2 regions of the Fundicoccus sp. Sow4_F4 genome follow, and region 2 is predicted to be linked to the other one. Evidence: riboswitches for the same ligand, from Rfam matches in the RefSeq annotation. Region 2 holds a riboswitch; the other holds the start of a gene.

Region 1 (7,022 bases), on a different contig from region 2:
AATTGATGAATATATTGAAGTGGATGATTATTTAGCTTTCATCCCAACCTTTGTGAGTATCATGGAAACTTATCTAAGTTAAGCTACATCAACTGACGCCGCCTCGATTGAGGCGGCGTTAATTGTTTTTTGTAACGTTGTGAGTCCTATTTTGCCATGGGTTAAAAGATTTTTATGAGGTTGAGGAGCCCGAGGAGGAAGATTAAGTAAAAGATGTAGCGTTTGATGTTGTCCATCGGGATGCGGGCATAGAGCTGGTTGCCGATTAAAATCGCGAGTAAGACGGCTGGAATCGAGGCCAGGTATAGGATGGCGAGTGAGGTCGTGTAGAAGCCTCCGATAATATGGCTGAGGATAACTAGGGCGCTTGAGACGAAAAAGTGCGCCTGGACGTTGCTGGAGTATTGTTTAGGTGTCCAGTCGCGCCCGGCTGCATATAAGACGACCGGAATGCCATTCATGTTATAGGCGCTGCCGAGCATGCCCGCGGCAAAGCCAAAGGGATAGGAGGCGTGCGGGTGGGCAAATTTCTTTTGCAAGGCGACTTGTCTGGCGCGTGAGCCGGTCAGGGAAAAAATCGAATAGGCCACTAATAGGATGCCTAGCAGGAAACTAATCCATTCTTCGCTGGCAAAGCGCACGAGTAACAGGCCGCAAGGGATGCCGACTAGGGTGGCGAGGGATAATTTTTTTAAGATAACGGTATCCTTGTCTTGCCAACTTGAGACGGCGTAAAAAAAGGCCGAGGTCAGGCCAGTCAGGCCAATCAGGGCGACCGAGGTTGAAAACGGTATGGGTAAAAGGGCTAATAAGGGCATGCTGATGACGGAGTCACCGAAGCCGAAGATTGAGCGCATGAGCGAGCCGAGAAAAACGGCCACCATGACTTGGATGATAAGTGTAATTTCCAATCTATCTCTCCTAAATTTCTTGCTGGTCATGAGTAGTCTAAACATACCACGAAGGCTGTTGGCATGCAATCAAGACGCCTGTCTAGCGGTGAATTACTTGTCATAAATACATCGGCATGGTAAATTCAAGCTGTATCAATCTTTCGGTTGTTGTCACTTGGTTTGTTAGTGTTAGAATTAACAAAAGGAGGCTTTTCATGCATACACAAAGACTTGTCATTGCCTTGGCTGCGCTCGTAGGTTTGTTTGCTTGCACATTGCCCTGGCTCAAGGTCTTGAATCAAGGAATCCCTGGGATTGAAGGCGATGGTTTGTTTTCGGTAATCGCTTTTGTCGTGATTTTAGTGTTGGTGTTTATTGGCAACAAAAGGCAGCTATTAAGCACTGGCTTGAAACGGACGGTGCTTATCTTTGGACTGCTTGCGACCAGTTTCCCAATGTTCGTCTTCTTCAATTTCCAAAGCACTTTGTCCGATACGAAAGCTAGTTTAGCAGATAATCCCTTTGGCTCCTTGGCCATGTCAGCTGCTTCTGTCGCCCCTGGTTTATATTTAACCGCCCTGATGGGTCTGGTGATTGCCTTTCTGGCGGTCAAATCCGATTTATTTGACCGCTCCGCCTAGGCTTTGTTGTACTTTGGTGCCTTATCGAGATATTGCCTATTAAAAATGATGCTAGTTGGAGTGTATCCAATGCGTCTAAATTCGTTTCGTGTTAGTATATAGATAAGAAACTATTGGAGGATGATTTTATGGATCAAGTATTAGTTGAGATTTGCTTGCGTGTCAGAGATATTGAGGCGACGTTAGACTTTTATACGAAGCTATTCGATTTTGAAGTGGCGAGTCGTCGTGAGTTCCCTGAGGATAAATTTGATTTAATTTATTTAAATTCCCCGGGTTCTTCTGTACAGATTGAATTAACTTACAATTATGACGCCGAGCCTTACACCATCGGCGATGGCTTCAGTCACCTAGGCGTGACAGTTAGCGACTTGGAGAAGATGCATCGCATCTGCAAGGATTCCGCTTATGAAACAGGCGAATTAAGAGGCCTTTCAGGTGGGACACCGTCTTATTTCTTCGTGACGGACCCAGATGGCTACCGTATCGAAGTCAAGCGCGCTAAATAATTCAAACTAAAAGGTAGGCCGGTTGAGTTCGCTCAACTTGCCTACCTTTTTTGCTTACTTCCAGATTTTTAGATATTTTTTCTGATATTTAACGTCGTCCACCGTTTCAATCAGCTCCAAAGCAAGATCTTTAATCCCCTCACTAGCAAAATAGTCATATAGATTTCTCATGTTTTGAATGATATCGTTGCGTATCAACGTATAGTTTTTTTCGTTCTCGCAGACTTTAAAACGGTCGCTTAAATACGTCAGCAACATGTCTTTTTGTTCGCTCCCAGCTATCCCAATTTTCCATAAAGCTTGCAGTGTATGTCTAGCGGTCACAAACTTTTCATCATAAGTCACCTGCCATATTTCCGGAAAATCCGCCAGCATTCGCTTGTCTGGGTCGCTTTTAGCCAGCCCAGCCAAATATTGACTAGCACGCGATCTTTGATGATTATCCTTGTGACTCAAGTCTTCTATTAGCTGGTCCCACACTTCATACGCCCAAGATACTTCTTGATCCGTTGCTGCGATAATCGTCTGATAAGATTGATACCGTTCGTCCTTATCCCCCGTTTTTGATTGTTCAAATGCCAGTTCCATTGCTTGATCCATCTTGCACCCCTCATTATCTTCGCTTGCTTCTATTGTATCATATATTCACTGCTTACTTGTTGGTTGGCGGCTATGTTGCAAGCGCGGAACGCTGGGAGACTTATTTAAATTAGCGGAGTATTTCTCGATGTACTCCTTATGGTTTAAAACTGAGTATATATATGAAAATAAATCTTCTTTTGACTATCCTAATTTTTCAAAAATATTATTTATATTATACTTTTCCTCAAGAATATTATTAGAATTTTTCAAGAAATAGTAGACTTATGTTTTTTCCATTAAGTCCTGATTGGGTATCAAATCTGTTACAAAAGTAGACAAATTTTCTTCTTGCTCCTTTACCTGTTATTACTATTGAAAGATTTTTCTCACCAAAAAAATACTCAAATCTACCGGTCTTTCAAGTATATCTCTCTGATAGTAGAGGTTCTTTTTTACAAAAGGTCTATACATACTTTGAATGATATTATTAGTTGGTTTTATAATATTTTTCTTCTCAACATTTTTCAGTAAATCTGTGCTCCATTTGATTCTTGTCGGATCCATATCTACACTATTAACTTCAGTATAATTTGAAATTATTTTTTTACTTCATCATTGTAGTTTTTAATCATGAAATTAGTATTATTTATAACTTTTTTAGAATTAAACCCATAAACCCAGCTATCACGACTAGTACTTAACCCAGTTGCTCTGTCATTAAATATTTCGTTATCTAATTTATAAAAAGCATCAAAACTATCATCTCTTTGATTTATCCAATCATTATTTTTATCAAGAGTTATTTTTTTAAATTTAAGATTATTAATTGATTGTAAAGTTTTAATACTTTCTAATTTCTCTTCTTTACTCTGATATGGAGCAACCTCAAAATAATTAACTGTATTTTCATCTGTATTATCTTTTACTAATATCGTTATTGCCGTTCCTATCATAATATCGAAAACACTTCCACCTTCTTTTAATGCATCATCTCCTATTTTCCCTTTGATAGCTCCAGTCAGGTTATATGTATATATATGATTAAACTCTTCATTAATAACCTTCCTAAAGCCAGCCATACTACCTTTATCATTAATAGAATTTGGAGTCACAAATCCTATAACACCATAGGTTCCAATTCTATCAGACGCCCAAGTGTTGACTCTGGTTTGAATGCAATCAGCTTGTGTACCCACCCTTATTTAGCAAATAGTGTTCAATATCAGTAAACCCCATTGATTCATTAATTGTCCAGAAGTAGGCATCATTTAAATTCATATCATCCATCAAATTAAATATCTCATCATAAAAGAAAAGGATCTTACTAATTTATCCATAGAAAACGCCACAATCTTTAGATGTATCATCTGAAGGAAGGGTTATAAAACATCGAGATTGACAACGTTTTTTTTATGAGCTATGATATCATCTAAGCAAAGGGGAATCACTAGAGTGATTGAGACTGGATGTATGCCGGGACTCTTATTACCTGATCACGTTAGTACGTGCGGAGGGATTGCAGACTTAAGAAGACTTAAGCCTCCTTTGTGTATCAAAGGGGGTATTTTTATGCAAAAAAATTCGTTAACTGTTTATATAGAGGCTGGGCTGATTGCGACTTTGGCCTTTATTATCTCACTGTTTCCTATCGAAGGAACAGGCTTCGATATCGCTTTGGGCTCGATTCCCATTACATTGTTTTGTTTACGTCGAGGGTGGAAAGCAGGGATATTTACTGGGCTTTTATGGGGCCTACTGACGATTATTCTAGGCGGAGCTTCAATTATCCACCCTATACAAGTGGTGCTAGATTATCCAGTAGCTTTTGCTTTTAATGGGCTAGCAGGAATTGTGGCTCCGGCACTTCAACAGGCAACCGCTTCGGTAAATCAGAAGAAAGCAACTTATTATATCTTTTTGAGTACTTTTATCGGGACTCTAGCTCGTTACTTCTGGCACTTTATTACTGGGGTTTATTATTGGGGCCGGTTTGCTCCAGAAGGTTGGTCTGTTGGCTTTTATTCCTTTGTATTTAATGGAGGATCTGTCATTATCACAACAGTAATTGCTGGTCTAGTTTTATTGCTTCTGTACCGGCAAGCTCGGCATTTATTTGTCGGTGAATTGGCATGATAATAAATGCCCATGATCACCTCAGTCATTATCCATCGCTGGAGAAGGCATTGGCGGACTTTGAAGTCTTAAACATGACAACTTTAGCGGTTAGTGAGTCTGTGTCTGACTATCAATCCATTCCAGACCATCCACTCATCTTAAAGGGATTCGGAATTCATCCTTGGAAGGTGACGCCAACTACATCTTTAGACAATATTGAACCTTACATTCAGGATTGTGATTTCATCGGTGAAATTGGTTTAGACTTCCACTGGGCAGAAGATACAACGGCTTACCCGCGTCAATTGGAAGTTTTTGAATATTTTCTAGCGGAGGCAAAAAAGCACCAAAAAATTTGCAATATCCACACAAAAGGAGCTGAAAAAGAAGTACTTGCCTTGCTACAAAAGCACCAATTACATGGTCAAATTATCCACTGGTATAGTGGGCCTTTGGACTTGGTGACTGATTATTTGGAGCTAGGCTGTTTCTTTACGATTTCTGTCGATGCAGGGCATTCAACCTTGACCGATCAGCTGATTAATCTTATTCCAACACAGCAGTTATTATTTGAAACCGATGGCCCTACTGCCCTAGAGTGGGTCAATGGTACGCCTTCTTGGCCTGATGAAATCTTACGAATTCAAGCCTATGTGGCTCAATTGAAAAGTTGTTCATTGACTGAGTTGGAAGTGGGTGGGCATTTATTGATGGAACAACTCAAATAAATAACTTTACTCTTCGAGTTTGTCCACATCCGATATTTCAATCACATTTAGCTTAGGCTGTTTAACAGCGTCGGAGCGTATCAATTTAGTCAAGCTTCGACTGAAATTTTTGGAGTTATGTCGAGGTAAGAAGCTAATTGCTTTTTGTGGAAGGAAATTCTGTGAAGAATCCATGTAATTGAATAAAGGTCTAATTAAGATTAAAAAACACTAAAAAAGTCACCAGTACTCATTAGCATTTTAATGAGAGCTGGTGGCTTTTGGTGTTATTCAAGAAAATGAACAAATGCTTTTATCTTAATGTCGTCATTACTTCGTTTAAAATAAAGCAAACAGACCTAGAAACTCAACACATCACACTATAAAAACGTTATAATCTAAATATATATGTAAGCGAATACATCAATTGGAGTAAAGGAGTCTAAAAATGAAGTAAATCATGCGTAAATCAAAAGTAAGCTGGATAATCGTTAGCCTTGGAGCGGCCATGATAGCTTTAAGCGTCCCAACAGCAAATGCTGAAGAAATAGTAAACTCGGCAGGGAATAATGCAACAATTGAAGCAACAGTGAAGCCAGAAACGAATATTGCTGAAGAATTAGAGAAAGCAACAGAGACTTTGAGTGAAGAATCCTTCACAGAAGCAATGACCGATACATCAAGCGAGGCCTCACCAACCAACTTATTATCAGACACTCTATCAGATAACTTAAGCAAGCCAATTCAAGCTTTTGATGAGACGGTTGACGACACACTAATAGAAGGTACAGATAATGTAGAAACGGAAGTAGCACAAGAGATCCCAAGCAAGAAAGCAACTTCAGAAGCGGATTCTCAATTAGAAGCAAAATCAGAATCGGTAACACAAGAAGTAGCTCCATTAAAAGTGCGTACAATGACTACCACAGCTGAAGCTGCTGCCAAGACGCACACCGTTAAATCAGGAGAATATCTATACCTGATTGCTGGGCGATACGGGATTACGGTTGCTTAACTCAAGCAATGGAACAATTTAACTTCCAACTATATTTATTCAGGCGACCAACTAAAAGTATCAGCCGGTCCAGTGGCTACAAAACCTAGTGACCCAAATACAAGTCAACCAACAGAAAACGAGAACACGGAGACAACAACCAATTCCTATTACACGGTACGTCCGGGAGATTATCTCTGGAAAATTGTAAATCAATACGGCATTACAGTAGCGCAATTAAAAACTTGGAATATCCTAACGTCGAACTACATTTACTCAGGCGATCGCTTTATTGTATCGAAAACGAGTACGACACCGTCATCGACACAGCCTGAGCAACCAGTCGAAACAAAACCCGAGACACCGTCGCCTAATCCATCCACTCCAGCACCGAAAACAACTTATTACACCGTGAAGTCTGGAGACTATTTATGGAAAATTGCAACTCAACACGGGATTACAGTGAATCAATTAAAATCTTGGAACCAGTTAACTAGCAATTATATTTACGCAGGTGATAAATTAGCCGTAACAGATCCAGCTCAAGTAACCACTCCAGTAAAGCCAGAACCTGAAAAACC
Region 2 (7,022 bases):
TGGTTTCTTCATCAACGTCTTGAGGTAGTGGTATATGTCAAGCTGATATTGATGAGAGCCCTCTATTTTTTGATGCCGACAAACTTCTTCATGGTTTGCGTAGATTAATAAGTATTCCGCGTATTCTTTTACTTGTACTTGATGCTGGACGAGATAGTCTGGAACTGAATAATGGTTGGTTTTAAATTGAATGGTTGAATATTTATTGACCCGACATTGATGAACGGTTGCGACTTCGTAAGGCGGACGGTAAGCAAGTAGGGATCCCCTTTCGACCTTAATTTGGCTAGTTTGATTTAATTGAATTAACCCCTGACTTAGATAGTCTCTCGCTGCCTCTAAGTTTTGAAACTGATAAACTTTACTGAAGATAGCTCGTCGTACTGATTTGACACGTCCTTCTACAGTGCCTTTTTCATTCCCACTGAAACAATTAGTCACATTGATGTCAAAGCCGTAATATAAGGACAGTTTAAGCAAGGATTCATTTAATTCCTTTTCATTCTTGCCAATAAAACGGGTGACGACGTTGCGCATATTATCATAGACTACTTCTCGGTAGACACCCCCAACTAACTCAAAGAACTGCACATGTGCTTCCTGAAAGACTGCTTGTTTTTGATTAGTATAAAGATAAGCCCAATGAAAACCAGAGGCTGGACAGGCCAAAACAGCTAAATAATAAGTACCTACTTTGCCTGCAACTTCTAACTTCACTTCACCAAAGTCAAATTCTACTCGATGTCCTAAGGGGTATTCTTGACGAATATAAGCTTCTCTTGTTTTTTCTTTTAATTTTGACCAGTAGTGCGCCACTGTACGATACCCAATTGAATGTCCTGCGTCAGTAATGAGTTCATGGACTGCTTTAGCGGTAAGCGCTTGTTTGTGAGAGCCTAGCCGTCTATTTTTGATTTTCTCTTGTTGATAAATATCTCGCATTAACTGATCAACTTCTGGCGTGAACGTACGAGTCGTTCGGTTTTTCGTATTATACTGATGAGAGCTAACCACTTGATGCGTTGCTTCTTCTAGCTCTTTTTCTGACTGAGAGTGTATGACTGCCTCTAATCCCTCCTGATAACGATGACAAATTTTACTGACTGTTTTCCGATCCACGTCCAACCTTTGAGCTATCTTTCGAAAAGAAACCCCATCTCGATACAAATTAATGATTTCATACTGCTTCATAAAAGTAATCACTCCTAATTGCCTCCAAATATAAATGATTTATACTTAAAAGCATAAAAATAAGTGGACCATTTTTCAATAGCAACTTGCCACTGAAATGGACCACTTTTAGATTACAACAAACATATCGCGTTAATGACGTATTATGGGCTCGAGCAATTTGGAAGCTTTCAGTCGATGGATTTATATCGGGTGGTCAATAAGCGCTGTCAAATGATTGCAAATTAAAGGTCGCGAAAGCATTCAAAATTTAAATGAAGTCATTCAAAGAACTACGACCTCATGGACAAGCCAGATTGAATATTAAGATGAAATATAGGAGTTTGAAAGTATATGTGATTTAACTACAGATGAATTAGTCTCATTAGACGCTGAAATTATAACGCGTGAAATTAAACAGCAATCAGAATGATGGCAAGAAGCGGTAACTCACCTGAAAGTGAAGCCGCTGTAGATGACGATAAAAACCTTATGATTTTACAGCCGTCTACATCAAACGATTAAGGTTTCGCTACGACAGGGAGTTTTATACGCATACCTTTGACAGCTCTTTTAACGTTTGACATGACAAATAATACTGACGAAGAAGATTATGTAAAATCAGTAATAAAGATGGCAAGTACAGTCTTTTCTAGAGAGGTTTAAGTAATCGTGAAAACTGACGTTGACCGCGTGATAGATTGGGGTTCTGGAAGTTTTTAGGGCTTGCTCGAGAAGCTCAACTTAAAATTTTAGAATTGACCGCTGGTAAAGTAACGACTGTTTTCGACTCTTCAATGCTTTCGTCATGGTCCAACATCTTTTATCAGTGAAAAGTCACTTATTTTCGTTTTTGTCTCAAATGATGAGTATACGAGACAATATGATTTAGATATTATATCTGAAGTAACAGGTGATCAACTAGCCGCTTTAGTTTTACCTGTTCAAGTTGAACAAATAGATCAGATGGCCATGAACGGTTTTAACATCACGCAAGGACAAAAACATGTGCCAGATGCTTACCTTGTTCTGCCATATATAATCTTATGACAAACGGTGGCTTTATTGTCTGCGATTAAAGTGAGGAATATACCAGAAAATCCTTCTCCCACAGGAACGGTGACCCGTGGGGTAAAAGGTGTAACCATTCATGAGCAAAATAATGGTTGTAAGACTAATGGACCCGTTGGGATTGATTTTTCATAATCAGTCCCAACGGATTTGTTTGCTTAACTTGTACTTGGAATTATCTTATGCTATGATGGCTTCAACACACAAGGGGTGCAATATGCTGAGATGGGACTTGCCCGAACTCTAATAACCTGATTAAGTTAACACTTACGTAGGGATGTGGTTTATTTCATATATATATTATGGTGGATAAACTTGTCTATTTCTATGTTTGCGCATTTGTGTGAAAAGAATAGGGAGGTTTTTTTTGTATGTCAAATTGTAGTTTAGCTATTCAAATTTTACCACAGCAAACGGATCAAGCAACAGTTCTTAATACGGTCGATAAGGTAATCGACTATTTGAGAGTGAATGCTAAAAGTATTGAGGTAAGTGCTTTTGAAACCACTATTGAGGGTGAATTTGATGAATTGATGGCTATATTAAAAGGTGCGATTGAAGTAGCCGGTTCACACCATCACAAAATTTTTACAAACGTTAAAATTAGCTATGACGCAGAGGGGCAAGTGTTGGGTATCGATGAAAAAGTATCAAAACATCGCCAATAAATATGCAGGATTAATTTTTGGACTGACGCTAATTTTACTTTGGGAGTTTAGCGGATACATGGGGTGGCTACCACGATTCATCATTCCCACTCCAAGTCAGATAATTACAGCATTAGTTAATGATCGTGCCAATCTTTGGGACAACAGCCGAGTGACGTTATTACAAGCCTTTATTGGTTTAGGAATCGGAATTGTTTTGGCTTTTATATTAGCAATTGTAATGGATTTAATCGAATGGTTAAATCGAGCACTTTATCCAATGTTAATTGTGACTCAAACGATACCGACGGTTGCTATCGCACCCATATTAGTATTGTTACTAGGTTATGATATGACACCTAAAATTGTTTTGGTTGTTTTAACCACACTGTTTCCAATTATTATTAGTATTTTAAATGGATTTGCTAATAGTGATCAAGACGCTGTTCGCTTGTTGCAATTAATGGGAGCAAATTCATGGCAAGTTCTTTTACATGTCAAATTACCCAATAGTTTGTCATATTTTTTTAGTGGGTTACGTGTCAGTGTTTCCTATGCTTTTGTCAGTTCAGTCGTAGCTGAATGGCTGGGGGGCTTTGAAGGCTTAGGAGTTTACATGATTCAAACTAAAAAAGCATTTGCTTATGACAAAATGTTCGCAGTTATTGTTCTAATTTCGTTAATTAGTCTGTTTTTTATGTGGGTTGTTTCGCTTTTAGAAAGAGTGTTTATCCCATGGATGTATAGAGAACGTAAGATAAGATTTTAAGGGAGCTATCATAAATGAAAAAAATGTTTAATCTACTTGTACAATCAGTTATTACATTAAGTTTATTATTCTCAATTAGCCAGGTAACACTTGTATCTGCTGTCGCTGAAAATGACTCTGTCGATTTCATTTTAGACTGGGTACCCAATACCAACCATACTGGTTTATATGTAGCAGTTGAAAAAGGCTATTTTACAGAAGCAGGCGTAGATGTCACAATTAGACGACCACCAGAAGGTAGTACAACCGAATTAGTCGGTTTAGGCCAAGCAGAATTTGGTATTAGTTTCCAAGATTCAATTGCATCGCGTTTTGCGGGTGGTTTACCAGTAACAGCTGTCGCGGCTATTCTAGAACACAATACGTCAGGAGTCATTTCAAATGAAGCTGCTGAAATTAAAGCACCTCAAGATTTAACTGACAAAAGTTATGGTACTTGGAATGACCCAATTGAATTAGCAATGATTAAATTTTTGGTGAATCAAGAAGGTGGAAATTATGACGCTGTCAAATTAGTACCTAACCAAGCAGATAATTCTGTGGTAGGTCTAGCCAACGAGATGTTTGACTCTGCATGGATTTATTATGCATGGGATGGAATAATGGCTGACTATCAAGAGGTAGCAAGTAATTTCTTTTACTTCGCAGATTATGCTGAAGCATTAGATTTTTACTCACCCATTATAATTGCTAATAATGATTATTTGTCACAGCAAGGAGATCAAGCGACGAAAGTCATTCAAGCGATTAAAAAAGGCTATCAGTATGCTATGGAGCATCCAGAAGAATCGGCTGAGATTCTAATCAAAAATGCACCAGAATTGGAGAGCCAAAAAGACATGGTGCTCGCTTCTCAAATATGGATTAGTGAGCAATATGCAGAAGAACCATCACAATGGGGACATATAGACGAATCAAGATGGAATCAATTTTATAAGTGGTTATATGAAAATGATTTAGTTGAGGTTGATTTGACACTAGGTAACTATTTTACAAATGAATATTTAGAGGATTAACGTGTTAACTATTCAAAAAATTAATTATCAATTCGAACATCATTCTGTTTTACATGATGTGAATATGACTGTCAAACCACAACAGACTGTTGGTATTCTAGGAACAAGTGGTGTAGGTAAAACAACGTTATTTAATTTGATCGCCAGTAATTTAGAATTGCAATCTGGTAGCATCACAATAGATGGGACTGATCAAATAAAAGGGAAAATAAGCTATATGCTACAAAAGGATATGCTTTTCCAACATAAATCAGTCATTGAAAATATTATGTTACCCTTGCTTATTCAAGGCTATTCAAAAGAAGAGTCGCGTTTAAGATCAGAAAATTTATTAAAAGAGTTTGAATTAGAAAAATGGGCAAACTATTATCCTAGCTCATTAAGTGGTGGGATGCGTCAGAGAATTGCTTTTTTAAGAACGATTAACTTTGGGCGAGAATGGTTGTTACTCGACGAAGCCTTTGGAGCTTTGGATGCTATCACTCGTCGGCAAATGCATCGTTGGTTTCATGGAGTTAAAAGTAAAATGAATTGGTCAACTTTATTGATCACACATGATGTAGAAGAAGCCTTAATTCTTTGCGATAAAATTTATGTGCTGAAAGGTCAACCAGGTGAAGTAGTATTAACACTTGACGTGGACTTAGCTAAGGAAGATTTTGAAGAGATTATTTTTAGTCCAGTCTTTCTTGAATATAAGCGTATTTTACTAGATGCTTTAGAAAACTAAGATCCTTGATTTTTTTCATAGATTACCTGTTATAATCTATTTAACAATAAAATTATAACAAGGCGGTGTTCAAATGAAACGATTGATGAATGCGATGATGTCATTGTGTATTTTCACAGTCACATTTTTAAGCAAAGAAATCCTAGAGCGGACAGACTTAGTGGATGTCAAAGAGAGTATTTGGCAAGAATATTTATTATTCTTACTGATATACTTGCTTGTCTATCTCTTTGTCAAATTGCTTCAATTCACTGTCAAAGGGTTGAGGAACAAAGGAGCACGTGCAAATCATAAAGTAAAACAGTAGTGTTAAAAGTTATATTATGAGGTTATATACATGACGAGATGTCATAGACTTGAACTTGAAGTGTAAAGGACAATAATAAAATGTAGGAAAAGCGCAAAATAAAGTTGTCGCTTTTCCTACATTTTTTTAATTACCCAACGTATAACATTTTCCGAGTTTCACAGTGTGACAAGCTATCAAAGAGGAGGAATCTGTTAACACACGAATTATGATTGACATATCTAATCATGATTTGGCTAGGTTCTCATAAGCAAGTTGGCGAAAAATAAATGTCTCGAATACAATATTTCGTTGTTTCTTGAGTCGTATCGATTTCTAAATCCAAGTGTTTCAAGGAATAGCTTTTATAAGTAGCTAAGAACTTTATTAAAACTCATCCGTTTGATTCATTATGAGCAGAAATTATATTAAATAGTTTCATTCCAATTTTCCAAACAGGCAGTCCTGTTAAATAAACCTACCCTCTAAAGCACTTCCCAATTGCTTGTAAACGAGAAGAGACACTTTAAAAGATAAAGTGAGAGCTTCAAGAATCTCCTTAAAAGACAATTCGTCTAAAACGTTTTAAGGCAGATAAAGCTACTTTACTATAAGGTGGGAATTGTTGAGGTAAGCTAAAGGGCATTTTTTTTTGATATAAAGTTCGTTGGTAGGTGAAGGTTTTAAAACTGGCCTCACCATGATAATTACCTAAGCCACTTTGCCCTTTACCACCAAATGGTGTATTAGGACTAGTCACATGCACCATTAATTGATTAATACTCAAAGCTCCGCTTTCTAGTCGCTCTTGTACATACTGAACCATCTTCTTATTTTTAGTAAAGAGATAGATTACTAACGGAACAGGTCGTGTCTGGTATTGCTTAATCACATCATCAATCGAATCGTAGGGAATAATCGGTAAAATTGGACCGAAAATTTCCTCCTCAGCCAATGCACTCCCTTCTTTGACATCAGTCATTAAAGTGGGAGCCATAAAGCGCGTTGCTTCATCTATTTCTCCGCCGTAGTACACTTGGCCATCCTTTAAAAAACGTGTTAAATTTGCTAAATGCTGTTTATGTACAATTCGCCCATAGTCAGGTGACTTGATAGGGGTATCGCCATAAAAATCAACGATCTGTTGCTTGGCTTGTTCTAAAAATTGTTGATAGAATAAACGTGGTACGAAGATGGTGTCGGGAGCAATGCAAGTTTGTCCAACATTCAAAAATTTACTCCATATAATATGTTTAATCGTCTCTTCATTCATAGTTGTTTCGTCAATAATACAAGGATTTTTGCCACCAAGCTCTAAAGCAACTGGAGTTAA

What was found. A riboswitch is a leader RNA that binds a small molecule or an ion and turns the genes downstream of it on or off. The one in region 2 is predicted to bind thiamine pyrophosphate.
Region 1: another riboswitch for thiamine pyrophosphate. It lies ahead of thiT (energy-coupled thiamine transporter ThiT); the one in region 2 lies ahead of ACTQ5J_RS11635 (thiamine-binding protein).

The regions. Positions count from the first base shown of each region.
Region 1 is NZ_JBQKLQ010000002.1:304,760-311,781, forward strand. Features, by position in the region: gene ACTQ5J_RS05340 (ArgE/DapE family deacylase) at 1-82, shown strand, start outside; gene ACTQ5J_RS05345 (sulfite exporter TauE/SafE family protein) at 162-911, opposite strand; gene ACTQ5J_RS05350 (hypothetical protein) at 1,109-1,534, shown strand; gene gloA (lactoylglutathione lyase) at 1,663-2,043, shown strand; gene ACTQ5J_RS05360 (hypothetical protein) at 2,098-2,643, opposite strand; partial or broken gene ACTQ5J_RS05365 (hypothetical protein) at 2,689-2,814, opposite strand; gene ACTQ5J_RS05370 (type ISP restriction/modification enzyme) at 2,995-3,225, opposite strand; gene ACTQ5J_RS05375 (type ISP restriction/modification enzyme) at 3,222-3,821, opposite strand; TPP riboswitch at 4,053-4,158, shown strand; gene thiT (energy-coupled thiamine transporter ThiT) at 4,195-4,758, shown strand; gene ACTQ5J_RS05385 (TatD family hydrolase) at 4,755-5,468, shown strand; gene ACTQ5J_RS05390 (LysM peptidoglycan-binding domain-containing protein) at 5,908-6,462, shown strand; gene ACTQ5J_RS05395 (LysM peptidoglycan-binding domain-containing protein) at 6,535-7,022, shown strand, end outside.
Region 2 is NZ_JBQKLQ010000008.1:134,285-141,306, reverse strand. Features, by position in the region: gene istA (IS21 family transposase) at 1-1,191, opposite strand, end outside; gene ACTQ5J_RS11640 (hypothetical protein) at 2,236-2,376, shown strand; TPP riboswitch at 2,438-2,536, shown strand; gene ACTQ5J_RS11635 (thiamine-binding protein) at 2,613-2,909, shown strand; gene ACTQ5J_RS11630 (ABC transporter permease) at 2,881-3,657, shown strand; gene ACTQ5J_RS11625 (ABC transporter substrate-binding protein) at 3,672-4,673, shown strand; gene ACTQ5J_RS11620 (ABC transporter ATP-binding protein) at 4,675-5,403, shown strand; gene ACTQ5J_RS11615 (hypothetical protein) at 5,477-5,710, shown strand; gene ACTQ5J_RS11610 (aldehyde dehydrogenase family protein) at 6,249-7,022, opposite strand, start outside.